3 regions of the Photobacterium damselae subsp. damselae genome follow, and region 1 is predicted to be linked to each of the others. Evidence: riboswitches for the same ligand, from Rfam matches in the RefSeq annotation. Region 1 holds a riboswitch; each other region holds the start of a gene.
The links. Region 1 has a riboswitch for lysine ahead of lysC (lysine-sensitive aspartokinase 3). Riboswitches for the same ligand answer to the same signal wherever they lie in the genome.
Positions count from the first base shown of each region.

Region 2: it holds a riboswitch for lysine, as region 1 does, so the genes downstream of both, lysC (lysine-sensitive aspartokinase 3) here and lysC (lysine-sensitive aspartokinase 3) in region 1, are expected to answer to the same signal.
Region 3: it holds a riboswitch for lysine, as region 1 does, so the genes downstream of both, WAX86_RS05100 (Na+/H+ antiporter NhaC family protein) here and lysC (lysine-sensitive aspartokinase 3) in region 1, are expected to answer to the same signal.

Region 1 is NZ_CP146970.1:2,953,977-2,958,996, reverse strand. Features, by position in the region: gene metH (methionine synthase) at 1-1,271, shown strand, start outside; gene lysC (lysine-sensitive aspartokinase 3) at 1,332-2,711, opposite strand; lysine riboswitch at 2,831-3,016, opposite strand; gene WAX86_RS13495 (alanine--glyoxylate aminotransferase family protein) at 3,262-4,380, shown strand; gene WAX86_RS13490 (PglL family O-oligosaccharyltransferase) at 4,434-5,020, opposite strand, start outside.
Region 2 is NZ_CP146971.1:48,148-53,167, forward strand. Features, by position in the region: gene asd (aspartate-semialdehyde dehydrogenase) at 1-198, opposite strand, end outside; gene lysC (lysine-sensitive aspartokinase 3) at 355-1,704, opposite strand; lysine riboswitch at 1,789-1,965, opposite strand; partial or broken gene WAX86_RS15225 (pyridoxal phosphate-dependent class III aminotransferase) at 2,684-5,020, shown strand, end outside.
Region 3 is NZ_CP146970.1:1,119,197-1,124,216, forward strand. Features, by position in the region: gene WAX86_RS05090 (lytic transglycosylase domain-containing protein) at 1-369, shown strand, start outside; gene WAX86_RS05095 (H-NS family nucleoid-associated regulatory protein) at 661-1,056, opposite strand; lysine riboswitch at 1,434-1,617, shown strand; gene WAX86_RS05100 (Na+/H+ antiporter NhaC family protein) at 1,718-3,313, shown strand; gene WAX86_RS05105 (thymidine kinase) at 3,467-4,045, shown strand; gene WAX86_RS05110 (VF530 family DNA-binding protein) at 4,055-4,267, shown strand; gene hisIE (bifunctional phosphoribosyl-AMP cyclohydrolase/phosphoribosyl-ATP diphosphatase HisIE) at 4,371-4,991, opposite strand; gene hisF (imidazole glycerol phosphate synthase subunit HisF) at 4,988-5,020, opposite strand, start outside.

The DNA of each region.
Region 1 (5,020 bases):
GATTAAGTGGCTTGATCACACCTTCGTTGGATGAAATGGTTCATGTTGCCAAAGAGATGGAGCGCCAAGGTTTTGAGCTTCCGTTATTGATTGGTGGAGCGACTACTTCAAAAGCGCATACTGCGGTAAAAATTGAACAAAACTATCACGCTCCTGTGGTGTATGTCTCTAATGCCTCAAGAGCGGTAGGTGTTTGTTCTGCTCTGTTATCCGAGACTCAACGAGAAGATTTTATTGCTCGTTTAGATAAAGAGTATGAGGTTGTGCGCGATCAACACAGTAGGAAAAAGCCGCGTTCAGCCCCGATTACGCTGGAACAAGCAAGGGAGAATTGTGCTCACATCGATTGGCAAGCCTATCAACCGCCACAGCCGAAAAGCAAGGGAATACATACCATTATTGATTGTTCGGTTGCCACATTACGACAATATATCGATTGGACTCCATTTTTTATGACTTGGTCATTAAGTGGTAAGTATCCTACGATTTTACGTCATGAAGTGGTTGGTGAAGAGGCCACGAAACTGTTTAATGAAGCCAATGCTCTATTAGATAAGATTGAACAAGAGGGAATCATCAAGGCAAACGGTGTCTGCGGTTTTTTCCCTGCCAACAGTGTTGGTGATGATATTGAAGTCTACACCGATGAATCACGCCAGCATGTCTTAACTCGTTTGCATCATTTGCGTCAACAGACCGCAAAACCTAAAGGGGCCAACTACTGTTTATCAGATTTTATTGCGCCTAAATCCTCACAACATCCTGACTGGATTGGGGCTTTTGCTGTGACAGGAGGAATTGGAGAGAGTGAATTAGCAGCACAATTTAAAGCTCAAGGTGACGATTATAATGCGATCTTAATTCAAGCGGTGGCAGATCGATTGGCCGAAGCATTTGCTGAATATCTTCACCAACAAGTGCGAACTCAGTTGTGGGGATATAGCCCGAATGAAGATCTCTCTAATGACGATTTGATCCGAGAAAAGTATCAGGGGATCCGTCCAGCTCCCGGTTATCCTGCTTGCCCAGAACATACGGAGAAAGGAACATTGTGGCAGTTGCTTGATGTTGAAGAACGAACGGGGATGAGTTTGACCGAAAGTTATGCCATGTGGCCGGGCGCATCTGTATCGGGATGGTATTTTTCGCATCCAGAGGCGCGTTATTTCGCAGTGGCTCAGATCCAGCAAGATCAAGCGTTGGATTATGCTAACCGTAAAGGGTGGAATGAGCGAGAAATCGAAAAGTGGCTTGGACCTAACTTAAATTAATCAATATGAAAAAGGCGCTTATCTTTTGTTGAAAGCGCCTTTTTTATCTCATCTCTTTTTTTATTCGATTACCTGTTGATGCAAGACTTTAATGATCTCTTTGGCATCTGGTTCTTGGACTAAAAGGCAGAGGTTGTGGGCACTTGCACCATAACAGATCATGCGAAGGTTAAAGTCAGCTAATGCGCCAAAGACTTGTTTTGCTGCTCCTTTACTTTCACTCATCCCATTACCAATCAGCGCCGCCAAACACAGGCCTTGTTCAATATCGACTCGACAAAGTTGGCTTAATTCTGCAATAGCAGCTTCTGGTAAGGTAGGTGCGCCACCACTGGTATCGGTTTTATCTAAGGTGAGTGACACACTGACTTCTGATGTTGTGATCAGATCGACTGAGATCTTGTGAGCGGCCAAAATGCGAAAGACTTCGGCAAGAAATCCGTAAGCTTGAAACATATTTAAGCTAGTGAGTGTCACCATAGTTTGATTACAACGTAGGGCTAAAGCGCGAAATAGAGGCGCTTCGCTAACATGCTGGCGGATCCATGTTCCCCCTAACTCAGGCTGTTTTGATGAGCCAATAAATACTGGTATTTGCTGACGAATGGCTGGTAATAACGTAGATGGATGCAGTATTTTGGCGCCAAATGTTGCCATTTCTGCCGCTTCAGTAAAACTGATCTCTTGGATCGGTTTTGCTGCTGCCGTAATTCGTGGATCTGTGGTGTAAATCCCCGGGACATCAGTCCAGATCTCTAAGGTCTCAGCATCAAGCGCTTCTGCGATAAGGGCGGCACTATAATCGCTACCACCTCGACCTAAGGTTGTGGTTTGCCCCGCTTCGTTAGAGCCAATAAAGCCTTGAGATACGACGATACCTTGCTCTAGTAACGGGATGAGATGTTGTTGGGTTTGCTGACGTAATACCGCAATATCTGGAGTTGCTCGACCAAATTGATCATTAGTTCGCATGATCGGACGAATATCACAACGAATACTAGGGGCATCGAGCTCATTGAGAACTTGAGTAAATAAGTAGGTTGAGAGTAATTCGCCATGTGCGACTAATTCATCAGTTAGAGCCAGTGTTGGGTGAGTTGCTGCTTGTTGTGATAATTGAGTAACTTGTGCCAGCAATAGTTCTAGTTGAGGCTCTACAAGCTGAGGTGATTGAAGTTGTTGAGCGATATTGTGATGAATTGTGCGCAGCTGTTCTAAACGTTGTTCTCGAAGTGATAGATCGCTAATTCCTGCCGCTAATTCCACTAAAATATTGGTCACACCGGAACAGGCACTAATAAGTACGACTTTGGTTGCTGGATTATTTTTAACAACCAGAGCGCTAAGTTGCATTGCGTGGTGATCGGCAACACTGGTTCCGCCAAACTTAGCGACGGTCAGTGATGGGTGAGAGGCAGTTCCGTTGTGTTCAAGACTCATAAATGAATCCCCCTTAGTAAAACAATAATGAATAAACATTTATCGGGAGGGATATTCCCAACATCCAATTGTCAGGAGAGCCGATCAGAGACCTAGCCAGAATGCTAATGGGATCTATGGTGATCAGAAGCTCTCCACCTAAGCCAAACCGTGGCTATTAGGTGACAGCCCAAAGGATTCAACCTTTAAGGCCGATAACAACAATCCCCAATTGATGCTATCTCGGCGTTACTCCCCCTGACAAAATCACCTAGGAGTGGGGCTCCGTAATTTTGCTGCCTGGGTAACGCTCCTCTTCTGCTGCAATGCGAAATACTTATCTCACATGAACAAAAAACAATCTCATTGAATAGGATTTGGCATACCCTTGTCAATGGCTAATCTAAATATTTATGCAGAAAAAGAAAAATTATTGCAACAGGGGCAATGGACGAAATAAAACGGAGAGAAATAAAATTAAGATGGGAAATAAATTTGTTTTCTGATTGGCTGCATCATACTCTGTCAAAGATAACGTGAAATACACCATAATAATCAAGGAGTGAAGTCTATGGCGATCACCTCATTTCAGCCACCTCGTCGAGTGTTAATGGGTCCCGGCCCTTCTGATATTTATCCGCAAGTATTACAAGCATTAAGTCGTCCCACTATTGGTCATCTAGATCCCTTATTTATCACCATGATGGATGAGTTAAAAGCGCTATTACAGTATGCCTTTCAAACGCAAAATCCATTTACGATTGCTGTTTCAGCCCCTGGTAGCGCAGGAATGGAAGCGTGCTTTGTTAATTTAGTTGAGCCTGGCGATAAAGTGGTGGTATGTCGTAATGGCGTATTTGGTCAACGCATGGTCGAAAATGTTGAGCGTTGTGGTGGGGTTGCTGTGACGGTTGATAATACTTGGGGGGAACCTGTTTCTCCTGAATTATTAGAACAAACCTTGAACCAACATCCAGATGCTAAGATTGTGGCTTTTGTGCATGCTGAAACTTCAACGGGAGCACTAAGCGATGCCAAAACCTTGGCTGAAATTGCTCGCCGATTTGATTGCTTGACCATTGTTGATGCCGTAACTTCGCTCGGTGGTGTGCCATTGCTGGTGGACGAATGGCAACTCGATGCTGTGTACTCTGGTAGTCAAAAGTGTCTATCTTGTGTGCCGGGTCTTGCTCCTTTAACTTTTTCGGCTAAAGCATTAGAGAAAATCGCTTCGCGTCAGCACAAAGTACAGAGTTGGTTTTTGGATCAAAGTCTTGTTCTGGGTTATTGGAATGGTGGGGCAAAACGCAGTTATCATCATACTGCTCCTGTTAACAGCCTTTATGCCTTACATGAAGCTTTGTTGTTATTGCAGCAAGAAGGATTAGAGCACGCTTGGCAACGACACCAAGAGATGCATCAAGAGCTTAAAGCTGGCTTAATGGAATTAGGGATTGAGTTTGTGGTCGATGAGGCATATCGCTTGCCACAGTTAAATGCTGTTTATATACCGCAAGGGGTTGATGATGCTGCGGTAAGGCAAACATTGTTGGAGCGATATAACTTAGAGATTGGTGCTGGGTTAGGAGATCTTGCAGGTAAAGCGTGGCGTATTGGTTTGATGGGTTATGGCGCTAGAGCTGAAAATGTCGCTCTGTGTGTTAAGGCATTAGCCCAAACTTTGCGATGAGTCGCTATCAGGTTGGGTAATAAAAAACGGCGATATCACTATCGCCGTTTTTGCTATTTAGCTTGACTCAATTGAGGCTTCGCTTGAGTTGTTACTGCTTGAGAGTGGCTGAAGCTCATATTCGGAAAAAGAAATTGGGCCTCTTGTTCTATCTGTTTGGCTTGTTTGTGATTATTGAGTTGGTTATAAGCCAAGATCAGATTTTGATACAGAGCTGGACGAGGCCAAGTTTGAGCCTTAATGGTTGCCCAGTTAATATAATCTTCAATAAGTTGCGGCTTTTCTGTCGCTATACCTATTTGTAATTGCGTGACATGAAGATCCCATTCAAAGCGATTTTGCCATGCCCATGGGTTATTCACTTTCATTAAATAATCGACGTTAATCGGCTTACTGGTTTCAAATTTTGTTAATTGAGCTCCGGAATAGAGTGTGGTGATCATAAAGCTGGTGATCACAATAGGTAGCGCAATACTAAAGACCTTTAGCGTTAAAACATAAGTTGCCTGATAACGATAGTATTTGGCGGTTAGATTATCGACCCAGTAAATAAAAATAATAAAGACGATCCAATGGATCAGCGAGTGATAAAACGGATATTCCAGCTGGGTGTGCAAGGTGATAGGAAAAAATAATCCAA
Region 2 (5,020 bases), on a different replicon from region 1:
CTCTAAATCATAGGCATCAGCTAAGTTAGATTCTGTCTTTGTGATTGCTTTTATCCAAGATGGAATCTGTTGGCCGACCTGTGAGGTAGAGAAGAATACGGTCTCAATATTTGCAAAATCTTGTTCTTCCAACATTCGCTGCATTAATACGGAGCCGACCATTCCGCGCCAACCAATAAAACCTACTTTTAATTTCATGGTGTTCTCTTCCATACGATGAGAGTTATTTTAGATATAACTCATCCTCGCTAAATATAACGATATTAAAAATCAATTATCTTGAGATAATAGAAATCCCTTCCCTAAAATTAATTAGAGAATATTATTTAAACTTATTTTGATGACTATTTTTTGCTATTCGAAAATACGCCTATGGAGCGTTTGAACGATTTCACTCGAACTATTTTCGTCGGCAAGAAAACATAAACTATGTTCACTAGCACCATAGCAGATCATTTGTAAGTTATATGGCTCAAGGGAAGAGAATATCTGAGAACATGTTCCATGTTTTTCATCCATTTTATTTCCTATAAGCGCAATCAAGCTTAGATTATTTTCTACTTTTACCTGACAAAGTAGTGATAATTCTTGTTCAACTTCAAAAGGTAATTGAGGTAGACCACCACGAGTTGTGGCTTGGTTTAAGGTTAAAGATAGGCAACCATCAGAGGTTGTCATGAGATCAACAGAGACATTATGCTTTGCTAAAATAGCAAATACTTGAGCCAAAAATCCGCTGTTATGTACAGAATGTATATTATTTAGAGTGACAAGAGCTTGATTACTGCGTAGGGCAATCGCTCGAAAAATAGGTTCGGTATTGGCTGCTTGACGAATCCATGTTCCACCACGATGAGGTTCTTTAGATGATCCAACAAAAACAGGAACTTGCTTACGCATTGCAGGAATCAATGTCGCTGGATGAAGAATTTTTGCACCAAAATTTGCCATTTCAGAGGCTTCTTTAAAGCTGATTTCAGCAATTGGCATCGCATTCGGTGCGACACGAGGATCAGTACTGTAAATCCCTGGAACATCAGTCCAGATCTCAAGCGTTTCTGCATCAATGGCTTCTGCAAGTAGAGCCGCACTGTAATCACTGCCACCACGACCTAATGTTGTCGTATAGTTATGGTTATCTGCCCCAATAAATCCTTGGGTAACAACAACATGCTCTTTTATTTGTGGTAATAGATATTGAGCCGATAATGTTTGAATCGCGTCTAGATTTGGTTCTGCTTGACCAAAATGGCTATCTGTACGCATTACATCACGGACGTCAAAACGCACTGCTGGAATGCCGAGATCTTTCATCAGATGAGTAAAGACGAAAGTGGATAGTAACTCTCCACATGCCACCATCTGATCACTAAGCTGATCATGGGTATGCTGAGCTGCGGATTCTGATAGAAATGCAATATTATCAATCAGTTCAGAAACTTTTATTGCAGTGTCTGTACATGGTGACAATTGCTCAAGAATAGCAAAATGAATGCGAGTTAATTGTTTAATAAGAGCGCTGCGGCGATCAACATCTGCCACACCGTTAGCTAGTTCGACGAGTATATTTGTTACGCCAGAACAAGCACTTATAACAACTAATCGGGTATCTGGATTGTTGCGAACTATGGTTGCTGAATTCATCATTGCGGCAAAATCTGCCACGCTGGTGCCGCCAAATTTAGCGACAGTTACCTTCTTCATTTTCGGTACACCCCCTTGGTAAGAGAAAACATGGTTTCACCTGGGGCGGGGAGGGTTTTGAGTTGAGGGCGAGGACCAACGGTCTCTACCAGAAGCTCTCCACCTGTGCCGCACAGGTGACGGCCCGAAAGAATCAACTTTCTAGGCCGACAATCGCGTCCCAAAACGCGTTTTGTCTCAGCGTTAACCCCCTGGTCAAGGTACATTGGAGTTTAGGGCTCCGCACATTGACTACCTGGTTAACGCTCCTCTTCTGATTCGCTCTGATCGAAATGATCGCGGCATCTTCAGTTGCTATACATTGGATATTTTTATCATCGTGCTGTCAACGATATTTTTTGATTTAATTTCAAAATTTGATTTAAGTTAATTTTTAAAAGCAGTGGTGATATTAAGTGTACGATGTTTTATATTGGTAAGTTCATTGATTTTATTAGCGAGAATATAAATTTAAGCATTCAGCCTAATAAATAGAGTCTACACTCTATTTTATTGGCGTGGTTGTTTATTCTGTTAATTAGCATCTTGGTTTTTTTATAAGTAAGAGCTAAATTACTTGTAAATATATAAAACATACTTTTTTGGTATTGATGATTTTATTATGATTTAACGTGAATATAAAATTTAAAAAAATTAAAAAATATATTTACATTAAGATTTTTTACTGTATGTTTTCGACCCCGTTAGGTTCTGAATACATTAACGGAACTAAATTTAATTAGATTCAATAATAATTACCTTTATTGAATTTAGTATTTAAATATCGAAGAAGCGTTATTAAGTTTACTCTTTTTGATATTAGTAACGTGGAGATCGGTAAGCGGCACCGACTGGTTCGGGCACGGGGGCTGATGACCAGCATTGCGGGGTCAACTTCCCTCCCACTGGGGGTAAAACACAGTTTGTTTTGCCTTATTGTGCGCTTTCCTTGAAAAAGAATGCGCGGTTCTTACACTTGGATTTATGTAAGGAATCGTCTATGAACAACGAAAAAATCCTTGATTCTGAAAGCCAGATTTTCGGCGTCCCGTCATCAACTGTTTTACGTGATTTAGGGCCGGACGCCGTTCTGTCCCGTCAATCACAACAAGAGTCTGAGGTTCGATCTTATCCGCGTCGTATTCCTATTGCGATTGAGCGTGCGGATGGCGTTATTGTGACTGATACTCGTGGTCAACAATATCTTGACTGTCTCGCGGGTGCCGGTACGTTGGCTTTGGGATATAACCATCCAGAGATCAATAAAGCGATCACAGATGCTCTAGCATCAGGTGTTCCTTATCAAACCTTAGATCTTACAACCCCAACAAAAGACAAATTTATTCAGACGCTGCTAGGTTTTTTACCAAAGTCATTTGCTGATAACGCAAAAATTCAATTTTGTGGTCCATCAGGAGCCGATGGTGTAGAAGCGGCGATTAAACTGGCTAAGCAAACGACAGGTCGTAATACTATTTTTGCTTTTCATGGCGGATACCATGGTATGACAAATGGCGCGATGGCTATGACGGGTAATTTAGGTGCGAAAGAGCGCCGAACTGGTCTAATGGCTGACGTACATTTTCTTCCTTTCCCATACAGTTACCGCTGTCCATTTGGTTTAGGTGGTGATGCTGGTGCGTGGCAAAGTATTCGTTATATCGAACATGTTCTTAATGATGTTGAAAGTGGTATTCAAAAGCCAGCTGCAATCATTGTGGAGCCAATTCAAGGTGAAGGCGGTGTTATTCCCGCTCCAGCATTTTGGTTACAAGAGCTACGTCGTATAACAAAAGAATTAGATATCCTGTTAATTTTTGATGAGATCCAATGTGGCATTGGTAAATCAGGTTCTCATTTTGCCTACGAATATTCAGGTATTCATCCCGATATTCTTGTGATGTCAAAAGCTGTTGGTGGTGGTTTACCTCTGTCTGTATTGGCGTTTGATAAATCCATCGATTCATGGCGTCCAGGTGAGCACACAGGTACTTTCCGCGGTAATCAGTTAGCTATGGCTACTGGGGCAAAAGCACTTGAAATTATTCAGCGCGATAACCTCGTTGCAAATGCTCAAGCTATGGGTGATCGTCTAACTCGCCATCTGTTAGAGCTCCAGAAAAAGCACCCTTGCATCGGTGAAGTTCGTGGTCGTGGCTTGATGCTAGGTATTGAAATTGTTCACCCAGAGCAAAAGAACCGTTTTGGACAATATTTAGCAAACGGTGAACGTGCAATTGCGATTCAACGTGCAGCATTAGAGCGTGGATTAATTATCGAGAAAGGTGGACGCAGTGGTTGTGTACTTCGCTTCCTACCACCAATGATTATCAACAGTGCGCAAATTGATTTTGTTGCCGATGTGATTGATCACGCCATTCTAGCTACAGCATAAAAGAGCAAAGCTGACATGACATACTCAGACTGGAAATCACAGTTTATTAGCTGTGGCCCGGGCGGGGCTGACGCATATCTAGAAAAATTATCGTTTGCATTAAAGCAGATGGTTACCGTATTTTCTGAAGCCGACAAACCGTATTCTGGCATGGCTCCAGAGCAATTAGAAACGTTGATTAATCAGATGGTTATTCCAAAAGATGGCAATGGTGATATAACCCAATCTACCTTAGATGCTGTTAATACGGTAGCCAAAAATGCGGTGATGGTGCAACACCCAAACTGTATTGCTCATTTGCATACACCACCGTTGCTACCTGCATTGGTTGCAGAATTGATTTTATCGGCACTTAATCAGTCTATGGACTCTTGGGATCAAGCGTCCAGTGCAACTTATCTTGAGCAACATATGTGCAATTGGGTTGCTCAAGTATTTGGTTTCTCTGAGCAAGGTGATGCAACGTTTACTAGCGGTGGTACGCAAAGTAATCAGATGGGGCTCTTACTTGCTCGTGATGCGATGATTGAGCGTTTCTCTGGTCATCATGTCCAAAAACAGGGATTGCCAGATTATTTTACAAAGCTACGAATTGTTTGTTCCCAAACTAGCCATTTTACTGTGAAAAAAGCGGCAGGCCAGATGGGGCTTGGTGAAAATGCAGTTGTAACGGTAAGCAGTAATCGTAATGGTGTTATTGAGCCAGCTGCGCTTGAGCAAACGCTTTCTGATTTGAAAGCACAAGGACTTATGCCATTTGCTGTAGTTGCAACGGCTGGAACAACCGATCATGGTGCAATTGATCCAATTGAAACGATTGCTGATATCGCGAAGAAGTTTGAGTTATGGCTTCATGTTGATGCTGCATACGGTTCAGCTTTACAGTTATCACCATATAAGTCCCGTTTGAGCGGTATTGAGAAAGCAGATTCTGTTACGGTC
Region 3 (5,020 bases), 1.4 Mb from region 1:
GGGAAAGCCGATATTTGGAATACAACAGAAGATGTCTTTGCCTCTGCTGCTAATTATCTGCATAAATCTGGTTGGAATGATGAATATACTTGGGGACGTCAAGTTAAAGTACCAACAACATTAAATTCGGCACTTATTGGTGTTGAAAGGGACAAAGGTAAAACTTTATCGCAATGGCAAGCTTTAGGTGTTCGCACTGTATCGGGTCAGCAATTACCAACAGAAGATATTCAAGCATGGTTAGTTCAACCCGATGATCAACATGGACGAGCATATTTGATCTATGAAAATTATCAAACACTATTAAAATGGAATCGATCTCACTATTTTGCTTTAGCTGTGAGTCATTTAGCTGATCAAATACGGTAATATATTTTTAAAGGCTGAGTGAAGACTCAGCTTTTTTATATCATGAGTTTAGCTGCATACATTACGAGATATATAATAGTGTAATAAAAAGTAACAAGAAGTCATGATTGATATTGAACAAATGATTTGCAATTACTTCGATACGACGAATAGATAAGAAGAGTAATAGTCTTTTGGTTGGATATAAATAGTTGTAATAAACGAAGCTGTTTTGAAATGATGTGAATGTTTATGTTAACAATACAATATAAAAAACCCGGCATAAAAGCCGGGTTTTTGTATTGAGAATGATTAGATCTCAAACTCTTCAAGAGATTTGCCTTCATCAAGTGCTTTTTTAAGAGCACTTGGAGTACGGCCTTGACCTGTCCAAGTTTTTTCTTCACCGTTTTCATCGATGAATTTATATTTAGCAGGACGAGCAGCACGCTTTGCTTTTGGTGCTTTAGATAGTGAAGCTAGTAATTCTTCAGGATCAATACCGTCAGCTAATAGCATTTCACGGTATTGCTCTAGTTTCTGGTTACGCTCATTTTCTTTAGCGATTTCTTCAGCTTCAGATTCTTCACGTTCGCTAACAACTGTCTGTAATTTTTCTAGAGCTTCTTGTAGTTGTTCTAGAGTGTATTCACGAGAAAGTGCGCGAAGGCTACGAAGATTTAATAGCGCTTTCATTGCATCAGACATTTATATTTCCTGTTTGTTATATATGGCTACTGGAATAATAATAGCAGCGTTAAATTATATTTGACAATAATAATACTATTATTATTTTAATGCTAGTGTCTGCCATCTATAAATAATCATTTATTGTTACGAAAATTTAAGTATTCATCATTATGAACTCGTTGCAAAGTGGGCTGCATTAATAAAAGACTATCCATATATTTATATTAATAACACATGCGGTTAATTTCATAATCATTAGAAGATGCTTGTTTTGTCTATAAGGAATAATTCTGTGTTTTTTATAAATAGCTGCAAAATTATTCACTAAACACTGTCATTTTTTCATTCTAAGTTGTTGCAAATGAGCTGACATTACGTAGAATGAAATTTCCTTGACTAAGGGTAGAGGTGCATTGTCTATAAGTAACTAACTCGAGGGTGATTCCATTGACGGTTAGAGAAAGGAGCCAATGCCGAAGTAAGAGAAGGGTATCAAACCCTCTTGCTGGGGTTGTGTCGAATAGGTACAACACTGCCATAGTAAAATTTTAATATTAACTATGGAGCGCTACTGTGGGGTCAGGAGAGGGTTAACCTTCTTTCCTTTTCTCTTCTTGATAAGACTAAGTGTTTATCAATGACAGTAGATCTCCAACCTGGATCGGTTGTAATAGAGATCATGAACTTTGTAGATTATTCCCATTCTTTAGTATCCATCTTACCGCCTCTGGTTGCGTTAAGTTTGGCTATTCTGACACGTCGTGTATTAATTTCATTAGGTGCTGGTATTGTACTAGGTGCTTTATTGTTAACCGACTTTTCATTAGGCAACACCTTTTCGTATTTAAAGCAGACGGCGACTGAGCTGTTTGTTGTCGATGGCGACCTAAATTATAGCAATTTAAGCATTTTGCTATTCCTTGTTTTATTAGGCATGACAACGGCACTATTAACTTTATCTGGTGGTACACGAGCATTTGCTGAGTGGGCTCAGACTAAAATTAAGAGTAAGCGTGGTGCAAAACTACTGGCTGCATTTTTAGGTATTTTCATTTTTGTTGACGACTATTTTAATAGCCTAGCAGTAGGTGCAATTGCACGCCCTGTCACTGACCGATTCTATGTATCTCGAGCAAAACTGGCTTATGTTGTTGATTCAACAGCAGCACCTATGTGTGTGATTATGCCTGCATCAAGCTGGGGAGCTTATATCATTACCTTAATTGGTGGCATTTTAGTTTCTCACGGTGTAACTGAGTACTCGCCATTGAGTGCATTTATGACACTGGCACCAATGAACTTCTATGCAATCTTTGCTTTAGCAATGGTCTTTGTAGTTGCTTGGTTCCAGTGGGATGTGGGCCCAATGAAGAAGCATGAAATGGCAGCAAGTCACGGTCGAGGCTTTGATGAAGGTGATTCTCTTGATGAAGCAAAATCATTAGATGAAGAGCTTGAAATTAAAGAGAGTGATAAAGGTCGAGTAGGCGATTTAGTATGGCCTATCTTAGTCCTTATTTTTGCTACCTTCTTCTTTATGATTTATACAGGTAATGAAGGTCTTGCCGCAGCAGGTAAGCCATTTGATATCTTGGGCGCATTTGAAAATACTAACGTAGGTAAGTCACTTGTTCTTGGTGGTACGCTAGGTTTGATTTGTGCACTTATTCCGGTACTTCGTCAACGTTTACCTATGGCTGATGTAACCAATACGCTATGGATTGGTGCTAAATCTATGTTTGGTGCTATTTTAATTCTGCTATTTGCTTGGAGCATCGGCAGTGTGATTGGCGATATTCAAACAGGTAAGTACTTATCAACGTTAGTACAGGGTAATATTAACCCAATGCTATTACCTGTTATTTTATTCTGTTTGTCAGGCATTATGGCATTCTCTACTGGTTCATCATGGGGTACGTTTGGCATCATGCTTCCTATCGCAGGTGATCTTGCGGGGGCAACGGATATTACATTAATGCTTCCTATGCTTGCAGGTGTTCTTGCTGGTGCTGTATTTGGTGATCACTGCTCACCAATTTCCGATACAACGATTTTGTCTTCAACCGGTGCGCGTTGTCATCATATTGATCATGTCGCGACACAGCTACCGTATGCTTTAGCAGTAGCGTTTGTTTCTGCTGTAGGTTTCCTTGTTTTAGGTATTACAGATTCACTACCAGTGAGTTTCTTAGCGGCAACACTGACCTTTGTTGTGATGTGTTTTGGTCTATCTTGGTGGTCTCGTCGCCCGGTATCAAGCACCAGCGCCGCATAATTACAGTCATCATCTTGCTTAAAGCCTGCACAGTTTGCAGGCTTTTTTTATTGTTGTGATCCAATCTTAATGATCTCGCTTTTCATTGTGGGGAGATTTCTGTAGCATCACGCTAATTTTGGATATGTATTTTCAAACGATTTGGGGAACCTAATGGCTCAAATGTATTTCTACTACTCTGCGATGAACGCGGGTAAGTCGACAACCTTACTACAATCATCATTTAACTACCGCGAACGTGGTATGACGCCTTTAATCTTTACGGCAGCGATTGATGATCGATATGGTAAAGGTAAAGTGAGCTCCCGAATTGGTTTGCAAGAAGATGCTGAACTATTCAATAATGCCGATGATCTTTATGCACAAATTACTGATATTCATAATGAGAAAAAAATAGATTGTGTATTAATTGATGAGTGCCAATTTTTAACTAAAGATCAGGTTTATCAATTAACTGAAGTGGTTGATAAATTACATATTCCAGTATTATGTTATGGATTGCGCACTGATTTTCGAGGTGAACTATTTGAAGGCAGTCGTTATCTATTATCATGGGCTGATAAATTAGTTGAATTAAAAACAATTTGTCACTGTGGTCGTAAAGCTAATATGGTTATCCGCCAAGATGAGACCGGCCGCGCAATTGCAGATGGGGATCAGGTTGAAATTGGTGGTAATGATCGCTACGTTTCCGTTTGTCGTACTCATTATAAAGAAGCGTTAGGACGTTAAGTTAATTTTATGACACAGAAAAATAATCCGTTACACGGTATAACGTTAGAGAAATTACTGACAGAGTTAGTTGAACATTATGGCTGGGATGAACTTGGCTACCGAATTAATATTCGTTGTTTTACTCATGATCCTAGCATTAAATCGAGTCTTAAGTTTCTGCGCCGTACAGAATGGGCTCGAACAAAAGTAGAGCAATTGTATCTTGATATGATTCGATAATATCTGTTTGTTGCGATAAGAAGTTATTGCGATAAGAAATGCCAGCGTTAATATGCTGGCATTTTTTCTCCTAATAAGACAGAAGCTATCTCTTATTATTTAGTTATTCATTGTGTCTTTGGTGTAGTTTATTTAATACATCCTGCAATGATAAGCCTTGATCTTGTAGTAGGACTAATAAGTGATATAGCAGATCTGCCGATTCACAAATTAATTCTTCTTTATCTCCTGAAGTTGCTGCTAATGCTACTTCTACACCTTCTTCTCCCACTTTTTGCGATATACGTTTGGTTCCTCGTGCGTATAAACTGGCGGTATAAGATGATTTTGGATCAGCCCCTTTACGACTTGCGAGTACTTGTTCTAATTGCTGTAAGAAAAGGGGAGAAGCGGCAGATAACTCAATGTCTTTATCATCAAAACAGGTTTCGGTATTTCGATGACAAGTTGGTCCTACCGGAATAGCTTGAATAAGTAAGGTATCTTGATCGCAATCGAGTTTTATCTCTTCAAGCTTTAATATATTTCCAGAACTTTCGCCTTTCATCCATAAACGCTGTTTAGTACGAGACCAAAATGTCACTTTATGAGTATCTAATGTACTACTGAGCGCGGCATCATTCATATAGCCAAGCATTAATACTTTTTGTGTCCGGCTATCTTGAACTATGACTGGAATTAAACCACCAACTTTTTCCCAATTAATCTCTGTTATTAAGCTCATAGTCGGATCTCCACATTTTGCTGTTTTAA